DNA from 3 places in the Bradyrhizobium genosp. A genome. Region 1 is predicted to be linked to each of the others. Evidence: predicted binding sites of a transcription regulator. Region 1 holds the regulator's gene; each other region holds the start of a gene.
The links. The regulator PhoB, encoded in region 1, activates phosphate uptake and scavenging genes when phosphate is short. The targets are predictions, from matches to a motif close to TGTCATNNANCTGTCAT.
Positions count from the first base shown of each region.

Region 2: ACP2YP_RS02230 (DUF2794 domain-containing protein) is a predicted target of PhoB. The motif match lies at 2,001-2,017, and genes of this name have one in related genera.
Region 3: ACP2YP_RS24225 (OprO/OprP family phosphate-selective porin) is a predicted target of PhoB. The motif match lies at 1,564-1,580, and genes of this name have one in related genera.

Region 1 covers NZ_CP188196.1:8,124,681-8,127,955, reverse strand. Annotated here, with positions in the region: gene pstB (phosphate ABC transporter ATP-binding protein PstB) at 1-304, shown strand, start outside; gene phoU (phosphate signaling complex protein PhoU) at 316-1,032, shown strand; gene phoB (phosphate regulon transcriptional regulator PhoB) at 1,070-1,777, shown strand; gene ACP2YP_RS38110 (GcrA family cell cycle regulator) at 2,013-2,525, opposite strand; gene ACP2YP_RS38105 (aspartate aminotransferase family protein) at 2,978-3,275, shown strand, end outside.
Region 2 covers NZ_CP188196.1:480,415-483,689, reverse strand. Annotated here, with positions in the region: gene ACP2YP_RS02240 (Bax inhibitor-1/YccA family protein) at 1-684, shown strand, start outside; gene ACP2YP_RS02235 (N-acetyltransferase family protein) at 912-1,442, shown strand; gene ACP2YP_RS02230 (DUF2794 domain-containing protein) at 1,565-1,936, opposite strand; gene ACP2YP_RS02225 (DUF1223 domain-containing protein) at 2,538-3,275, opposite strand, start outside.
Region 3 covers NZ_CP188196.1:5,186,656-5,189,930, reverse strand. Annotated here, with positions in the region: gene ACP2YP_RS24225 (OprO/OprP family phosphate-selective porin) at 1-1,500, opposite strand, end outside; gene ACP2YP_RS24220 (DegQ family serine endoprotease) at 1,816-3,222, shown strand; gene ACP2YP_RS24215 (replication-associated recombination protein A) at 3,219-3,275, shown strand, end outside.

The DNA.
Region 1 (3,275 bases):
CCAGCAGCAGCGCCTCTGCATCGCCCGCACCGTCGCGGTGCGGCCCGAGGTGATCCTGTTCGACGAGCCCTGCTCGGCGCTCGATCCGATCTCGACTGCGAAGGTCGAGGAGCTGATCCAGGAGCTGTCCGAGAACTACACGATCGCGATCGTGACCCACAACATGCAGCAGGCGGCCCGCGTCTCCGACAAGACCGCCTTCATGTATCTCGGCGAGCTGATCGAGTTCGACGACACCAGCAAGATCTTCACGTCGCCGACCGACCGACGCACGCAGGATTACATTACCGGCCGGTTCGGCTGAGGAGACTGGATATGGGTTCTGAACATACCGCAAAGGCCTTCGACACCGACCTCCAGGAGCTCACCCGGTCGGTGGCGGAAATGGGCGGCCTCGCCGAGCGCATGATCGTCGATTCCGTCGACGCGCTGATCCGCCGCGACGTCGCGCTCGGCCAGCGCGTCGTCGCCACCGACGCCGACATCGACGCCCTCCAGAAGAAGATTGAGGAGCACGCCGTGCTCACCATCGCCCGCCGCCAGCCGATGGCGGTGGACTTGCGCGAAATCGTCGGCGCCATGCGGGTCGCGACCGATCTCGAGCGCATCGGCGACCTCGCCAAGAACATGGGCAAGCGCGTCGCGGCGCTGGAGACGGATTTCCATCCGCTGAAACTGTTCCGCGGCCTCGAGCACATGACCGACCTCGTGCAGCAGCAGGTCAAGTCGGTGCTGGACGCCTATGCGGCGCATGACCTGCCGGCGGCGATGGCGGTGTGGAAGGGCGACGAGGAAGTCGACGCCATCTGCACCTCGCTGTTCCGCGAGCTCCTCACCTATATGATGGAGGATCCGCGCAACATCTCGTTCTGCATCCATCTGATGTTCTGCGCCAAGAACATCGAGCGGATCGGCGACCACGCCACCAACATTGCCGAGACCGTGTTCTACATGATCGAAGGCCAGGCCATCACCGACAAGCGACCGAAGGGCGACATGACGACGTTCGCCGCGCCGGTCCCGAACACCTGATTTCACGATACCTGAACACGCAAGGAGCCACGACACCATGGGCGCACGCATTATGGTGGTTGAAGACGAGGAAGCTCTGACCGAGCTGCTTCGCTACAACCTCGAAGGCGACGGCTATGACGTCGAGACGGTGATGCGCGGCGACGACGCCGACACCCGCCTCAAGGAGCACATCCCCGATCTGATCGTGCTCGACTGGATGCTGCCGGGACTATCAGGCATCGAGCTGTGCCGGCGGCTTCGTGCGCGGTCCGACACCAAGCAGCTGCCGATCATCATGCTCACCGCGCGCGGCGAGGAGAGCGAGCGGGTGCGGGGCCTTGCGACTGGCGCCGACGATTACATCGTCAAGCCGTTCTCGGTGCCTGAGCTCCTGGCGCGCGTGAAAGGTCTGCTCCGGCGCGCAAGCCCCGAGCGGCTCGCTACCGTGTTGGCTTTCGGCGACATCGAGCTCGACCGCGAAAAGCGCCGCGTGGCGCGCTCCGGCCGGCCGATCGATCTCGGCCCGACAGAATATCGCCTGCTGGAGTTCTTCCTGGAGCACCCCGGCCGCGTGTTCTCGCGCGAGCAGCTGCTCGATAGCGTCTGGGGCCGCGACATCTATATCGACGAGCGCACCGTCGACGTGCATATCGGTCGCCTGCGCAAGCTGCTCAATCTCGGTCGCGAGCAGGACCCGATCCGCACCGTCCGCGGCGCGGGGTATGCGCTCGATGATCGCTTTGCAAAGGCCGAGCAGACGTAGGGCTGGCAGTTTGATTTGAGCTGCGGCCACAGACTCCAATGTCGTCCCGGCCTAGTTGCGCAATTGCGCGCGGGGGGCCGGGACCCATAGCCACAGGTGGACGTGGTGGGCGGGACTTGGAGTGACCCCTTAGCGCAGAAATTGCGTTCTCGGAGAATGGGTCCCGGCCCCCGTGCGCAATTGCGCACTAGGCCGGGACGACACCAAACTTTGTTGACTCGTCGCGCGCTGAACCTCAGCGCGGGCTCGGCTTCGCCGGCGCACGCCGGCGATCCGCTGCCGGCTGATACGCCACCCGCGAGTGCTGGGCGCAATAGGGCAGCCCGGAGAGCGCCTTGCCGCCGCAGAAGAAGAAATCCGGGCTCGAGGGATCGCCGACCGGCCAGTGGCAGGTCGCCTCGTTCAATTCGAGCAGCGACAGCCGCTGGCTCATCGGCACCACGTTGTCGTAGGTGACCGGCTCGGCCTCGACCTCGACCTCGAAGGCCTGCGCCAGCGCGGTATTGCCGCGTGCCATAGGCCTGCTCACCCGCATCATGTGCTGCGCTGGGCGCGCCTTGCGCGGCCGCGGAGCTGCCGAAGACGGACTCTTGGCGCGGCCGGAGAGGCCAAGCCTGTGCACCTTGCCGATCACGGCATTGCGGGTGACATTACCGAGCTCTGCCGCGATCTGGCTGGCCGAAAGTCCGGCCTCCCAGAGCTTTTTCAGTTGCTCGACGCGATCATCCGACCAGGTCAAAACCGTCATTGCACCCTTTCCTTCGCCGGCGCCTGCCATCCTGGGGCCGCACGACGAATGCCTAAGCCTCGAAAAACCCGTGCCGTCAGAATCCCTTAAGGCTCGCCGGGCGCAATGAGACGCCCGAACGTTTACGCCGGTACATGAGGACTTAGAGGATCAGAACCGCTGCACGAGATGTCGTATCTGACAAGCCAAACGCTACAATATGGCGTGACTCACGCGCAAGAGTCCGCCGACTCGCTTCCACATGTTCCGTGGCCAAAACCCCGCAAATCTGGCACCGCAAGACTACGGAATCAGCATTTCGTGGGGCTTTCCGGGCGGCATTGACACCCGTGGTGCCAAGCATAAGATAGTCGTGCGTGCCGCCCTTAAAAGGCGGCACGTTTCGTTTTCCGGACCAATGATGCGCTGCGCAACGCACGTTCAGGCCGTCCGAAACATCCAAAGAGATCATCATGGCTAACAGCGCAGCACCGCATTTGCTCCCCGTTTTCGCCAGGGCCGACATTGGTTTTGAGCGTGGTGAAGGCGTCTGGTTGATCGCAACCAATGGCGATCGCTATCTCGATTTCACGTCGGGCGTGGCGGTGAACGCGCTCGGCCATGCCCATCCCGCGCTGGTCAAGGCGCTGCAGGAGCAGGCGACCAAGCTCTGGCACATGTCGAACCTGTTCCAGAGTCCGGACGGCGAGAAGCTCGCGAACCGGCTCTGCAACGAGAGTTTTGCCGACTTCGTATTCTTCTGCAATTCCG
Region 2 (3,275 bases), 740 kb from region 1:
AATTACATGAGCATTGGCCTGGCTATCACCGGCCTGGCCGCGCTCGGCGTTTACATGGCTGCCGTGACTGACGTTCCGACCGCGGAAGCGGTCCGCGTCGGCAAGCTGTTCCTGACGCCGTTCGGCTACGCGATGTTCGTGAGCCCGCTGAAATATCTGTTCATGCTGGCGCCGCTCGCCATGGTGTTCGTGATCTCGGCCGGCATCAACCGTCTCGCCCCTTCGACCGCCCAGATCCTGTTCTGGGTGTTCTCGGCGCTGATGGGCATCTCGCTGTCCTCGATCTTCCTGGTGTACACGCACACCTCGATCGTGCGGGTGTTCTTCATCACCGCGGCCACCTTCGGCGCGCTGAGCCTCTACGGCTACACCACCAAGCGTGACATGAGCGGCATGGGCTCGTTTCTGTTCATGGGCCTGATCGGTATCATCATCGCGAGCCTGGTGAACCTGTTCCTGGCCAGCACCGCGCTGCAGTTCATCGTCTCGGTGGTCGGCGTGCTGGTGTTCGCGGGCCTCACCGCCTGGGACACCCAGCGGCTGAAGAACGACTACATCTACGGCTACGCGTCGGCCGGCGGTGACATCGCCGAGCGTGCGGCGATCTCGGGTGCGCTGTCGCTGTACCTGAACTTCATCAACCTGTTCACGCTGCTGCTGCAGCTTCTCGGCCAGCGCGACTAAGCGCCAGACCGGAGAGAACGGACACGAACCCCGGCCGTGAGGCCGGGGTTTTTGTTTGGCACTGGTGTCTCCTCACACTCCGTCATTGCGAGCGAAGCGAAGCAATCCAGACTGCCTCCACGGGGATAGCCTGGATTGCTTCGTCGCAAGGGCTCCTCGCAATGACGGAGTATGTGGAAGCATCGTTGCCTCTTCCAGCCGCCGCGCGAAGCCTCTAATCTTCCCCCATGTCCGCACCCGAAATCAGGCCCGCCCTTGAGGCCGACCTCCCCGCCATCACCTCCATCTATCAGCAGGCCGTCCGCGAGGGCACCGCGACGTTCGAGATCGAGCCGCCCGACCTCGCCGAGATGACGCGCCGCTACCGCGCGCTGGTCGACGGCGGCTATCCCTATTTCGTCGCCATGCTCGACGGCCGCGTCGGCGGCTACGCCTATGCCGGCGCCTACCGGCCCCGCCCGGCCTATCGCTTCACGGTCGAGAACTCGATCTATCTCGATCCCGCCTTCCACCGCCGCGGCATCGGCTCGCTGCTGCTGGAGCGGCTGATCACCGAATGCGAGGCACGCGGCTTCCGCCAGATGATCGCGGTGATTGGCGATTCCGCCAATGCCGGCTCGATCGGCGTGCACAGCCGGCGCGGCTTCAAGATGATCGGCACGCATCCGAATGTCGGCCTGAAATTCGGCCGCTGGCTGGATACGGTGATGATGCAGCGCGACCTCGGCGAGGGCGCGAGCACGGTGCCGGGGACGTAACTGCACTCGTCATTCCGGGGCGCGCGAGCGCGAGCCCGGAATCCATTGAACGGCACAGACGGTGGATGAATGGATTCCGGGCTCGCGACTTCGTCGCGCCCCGGAATGACGAACGATGGTTGCTACACCACCGCCAGTTTCCGGTCGATCACCAGCAGCACGCTGTCGAGCTCGTGGCCGCGGCGCAGGATCAGGCCGGTCGCCGAGATCACGCTGTACATGCCTTGCTTGCGGGCCAGCCGCGGATCTTTCTCGATGCGGTAGATCGGCACTTCGGAGGCGCGACGATAGACCGAGAACACCGCGCGGTCCTTCAGAAAGTCGATGGCATAGTCGCGCCACGCGCCGTCGGCGACCATGCGGCCATAGAGGTTGAGAATTCGGTTCAGCTCGAGCCGGTTGAACGTCACCCGGCTCAGTTGGGCATTCGCAGCGGCGGGGCGCGCCACTGCGCGCTGCTCGCTCGGATCGGCATCCTCCGGCGTCAAACTCATGCAGCGCCTCCTGTCGCATCGGCACGACCCGCCTCCGCGAAGACCGTCCCCGGAGCCGCGGATCATGACAATTGCATGATTGCGCCAACTGTTCCCCGCCGCAAGAGGCTCTTGGAGTGCCCCCGAAGGAACCGCGGTTCACCTCGCCAACGGGTTGCGAATCATGACACATGCAACGGTGGAACTTCTCAGCGACAAACCGTCACGGGATCGTTAGCAGGAATCACAGGATCGCCGCTTTTCCGCCAACCGCCCGCCGCCCTGCACTGCGAAAAGACCTGTGTGCGTTGACCCGGTCCTTTCGGTTCCGGATTCCTCAGCCCCCAGCCCCCCGGGGTCGAACAGGATCGGGTCTGTACGCACGACAAGGAGGGCCAACGCAAGTTGGTCCTTTTTTGTTTGTGTCGGGGTGTTGCTGCCGCGGCGAACTTCTCTCCGAACATTCGCGCGAAATATTCCCTCTGCTCATTCTGAAGAGTCGCGAACCGGCGTCCCGAAGGATCGAGGCCCCGACGCAGCAGCGCGGGCCTGCATGGTTCGAGACGCGCGCAAGGGCGCGCTCCTCACCATGAGGAGATAGAGCGAGCGTACTGTTAGAGAATCAGTGCAGCGACGTGTACGCCGCACCCAGCATCGCACCCGGCTTCTCGCGGCTGCCGTCCTGGATATAAACCACCGCGCCGTCGACGCCATCGCGAGAGGTGAGGTTCTCGAGCGGTACCGTCCAGCTTTCCGGATGTCCGTTCCAGTCACCGACCTTGAGCAGATTGCGCACGACGTTGTGGTAGGTGATCTGCTGTCCGCGATTCTCGCCGCGGCTGATTTCGATCGGCACCGATTTCGCAATCGAGCAGATCCAGACCTCGCCATGCGAGATCGCCGGCTCCTTGCTCGCCGCGACCGACACGTTGATCTGCTTACCCGCGAGCGACATCGTCACCGGCACGCTCATCACGCCCGTGCCCGTGTCCGTCTTGCCGATTGCGTTTTCGATGCCGGACCGGTCGCTGCCGATGACATGCACGGCGCCATTGACCACGACCTGCGGCGTGTAAACCTCGCGGTCACCGCGCATGCGTGAATAGGCGCGCTGCCGCGCCGAGAAACGTGAATCTGCCAGCGTGTCCTTCCAGCCGAGATAATCCCAATAATCGATCGGCATACTTAGCGCGATGATCGACGGATCCTTGGCGAGGTCGCCGATAACTTTGTCGGCCGGCGGGCAGGAGGAGCAGCCCTGGGAGGTGAAGAGCTCGACCACGGCGCGGGGATCGGCCTCGGCGGGACGGATCACGGCGACGACCGCGCAGATGCCGAGTGTTCCCGACCAGAATGCACC
Region 3 (3,275 bases), 2.9 Mb from region 1:
ATTCCCGTTGACATACCAGTTCAGCGCCAGCGTGTAGACCGTCTGCCGTCCGCCAGCGATGCCCGTGGCAGTCGTAAGCTTGTCGTTGAGATCGACCGTGGAGAACCGGCCCGCGATCTCCCAGGCACCCCAACCGCCGCCGTCCAGCGAGAACGGATGCGCCGGCTTGACGCCGTTATAGGCGGCATTGGCTGCATTGTAGGTGTGGGTTTCACCCGTCAGCACGTAGCCGGCTTGGGCATAGCCGCCCTGGAATTGCACGCTCGGCGCCCCGATCGGCGGCAGGCCGGTGTTCGCACTGCGATCGACATTGTACCAGAAATATTCGCCCTGGAGGATCAGCGGTCCATAGGTCGCCGCCGCTTCGGCGCTGTAGACCTGAACACCGGAGGCGTTGGCGATTGCGGCCGTCGTCGCCAGCACGGTCGGGTCGATCCGCAGCTCGGGCCGGTCGCTGAGCGTCACCGTCTGGACGCGCGTGCCCGCCGTCGAAAGACTGCGCGCCGGTTGGATCAGCCACTGCGCGTCGGCGCCGAGATGGATCGAGTAGTCGTTGCCGCTGACGACCTGGCCGGCGACGCGGGCAACCGCGCCGTACTGTTCGGTGCTGCTCGGCACCGCAGTGCCTTCCTCGTGGGCCGTACCCGTGGTCGGACCAGTCACGTAAGCGCCCGCCCAGAACACGTCATTCCACCAGCGCGCACCGGCGGCGGAGCGGAAGTCGCCGGCCGCGATATTGGTCGCGATGACGCCCGACGAGGCGCGCTCCATGAACATGATGTCGTTGGAGCTCGTGGCCTCGTCGAGGGTGTAGGGCAGGTCCATGATGCCGGCTTCGATCGCCATCTTGCCGCCGAATGGCTTCAGCCCGGTGTAGCTGAGGTAGGCGTTCTCGATTCCGGACGTGCCACCGCCCGGGAGTGAGCCGGCTGCAGCGCCGCCAAAGCCGTCCGACGAGCCGCCGAAATCGTAGATCAGCGCGAAATTCCAATCGTTGAAGAACTTGCCGACGACGCCGATGCGTGCGCGGCGGACGTTCTCGCCGCTGTCGAGCTTCTGCGGCGAGGTTGACGCCGAGTTGGGGCGATAGTCGTAGCCGCCGACATCCCAATGCACGCGGCTGGTGATGGCGACGCAGTTGGCCTGATCCGCGGTGCAGATCGTCGGCCGGTTGTTCGGCATCGTTACGATCACGCCGGACAACGGCGGCGCGCCTTTGACTGGATACGCTGCGTTGGCGTTGGCGACGACCGCCTTCGCCTCGGAGCGTGCTTCGGCTTTCGCTTCAGCCTTTGCTTCTGCCCTGGTCTTCGCCGTGGCCGCCGTGTTCGCTGCGGTCTGGTTCTGCAGCTTGTCGAGCTTCTGCTCCATCATCTTCAGCTGCTGCTTGAGGAGAGCGATCTCCTGGTCGCTATTGCTTGCCGATTGTGCATGCGCCCCCGACGCCGCAAACGTGCCGGCGATACCCAGCGTTGCAGCTATGAATGTTTTCCTGGTCACGTCGTCCACTCCGTTTGCCGACCAACTTCCCCAAGTCGCAACGGGAGAGCCTAAGAATGATCCATGACCGTCCCGCGACAGCGCGCCACGGCTGCGATGGTTCCTACTGATGTAATTTCGTCGCAGCCGAATCCGTCTCCGCACAGCATGCAGGATGATGCGCGTCATGCCAATGAGCGGCGCCCGCAAATTGTCATTTTGTACGCGGGGCTTGCGTTCGGGCCACACCTGACAGAGGTCGAATATTGCCCCCTCGCGCCCTTCTATTGAGGGGCGAACGCGCCTATATTCCGGCGTCTTTTCCGAGAGGTAGGAATGTTTCGATCGATCTGGACCGCCGTCATCACGGCAATGTGCATGGCCTTCGCAGGTAATGTCGATCCGGCCTCGGCGCAGGACCGTCGCGTCCCGTCGTCGCCGGCCGAACTGCGGCTGTCCTATGCGCCGATTGTGCAGCGGGTGCAGCCGGCGGTCGTCAACGTCTATGCCGCCAAGGTGGTCCAGAACCGCAATCCGCTGCTGGATGACCCGATCTTCCGGCGTTTCTTCGGCGTACCGGGCCAGCAGCAGGAGCAGGTGCAGCGGTCGCTGGGTTCGGGGGTGATCGTCGATTCCTCCGGGCTCGTCGTCACCAACGTCCATGTCATCGAGGGCGCCGACCAGATGAAGGTGTCGCTGTCGGACAAGCGCGAGTTCGAGGCCGAGATCGTGCTGAAGGACTCCCGCAGCGATCTCGCGGTGCTGCGCCTGAAGGACACCAAGGAAAAGTTTCCGGCGCTCGAATTCACCAATTCGGATGAGCTGATGGTCGGCGACGTCGTCATGGCGATCGGCAACCCCTTCGGCGTCGGCCAGACCGTGACCCACGGCATCATCTCGGCGCTCGCGCGCACGCAAGTCGGCATCACCGACTACCAGTTCTTCATCCAGACCGACGCCGCGATCAATCCAGGCAATTCCGGCGGCGCGCTGGTCGACATGAACGGCCGGCTCGCCGGCATCAACACCGCGATCTACTCGCGCTCCGGCGGCTCGCAAGGCATCGGCTTTGCGATTCCCGCCAACATGGTGCGCGTCGTCGTTGCCTCCGCCAAGAGCGGCGGCACGGCGGTGAAGCGGCCATGGCTCGGTGCGAAGCTGCAGGCGGTGACGCCGGAGATCGCCGAGAGCCTCGGCTTGCGTTCGCCGACCGGCGCGCTGGTCGCGAGCGTCGTTCCCAACGGTCCTGCGGCAAAGGCCGGGTTGAAATCATCCGACCTCATCACCGGGATCGACGGCCAGGCCGTGGACGATCCCAACGCGTTCGACTACCGCTTTGCCACCCGTCCGCTCGGCGGCACGGCGCAGATCGACGCGCAGCGCGGCGGCAGGCCGCTCAAGCTGGCGATCGCGCTCGAGACCGCGCCGGATACCGGCCGCAATGAGCTCGTCCTCACCGCGCGCTCGCCGTTCCAGGGCGCGAAGGTCTCGACCATCACGCCGGCGCTTGCCGACGAGCTGCATCTCGACGCCGACACCGAGGGCGTCGTGATCACCGATCTCGGCGGCGACAGCGCGGCGGCGAGCGTCGGCTTCCAGAAGGGCGACATCATTCTGGCGGTCAACAACCAGAAGATCGGCAGGACCGGCGACCTCGAAAAGGCGGCGGGCACAAGCCAGCGGCTCTGGCGCATCACGCTGGTGCGCGGCGGCCAACAGATCAATGTCACGCTGGGCGGATGAGTCCGAAGCGACCACAGGAGACGCCAACTCTCTTTGCCGCGGCGGGGCTCGAT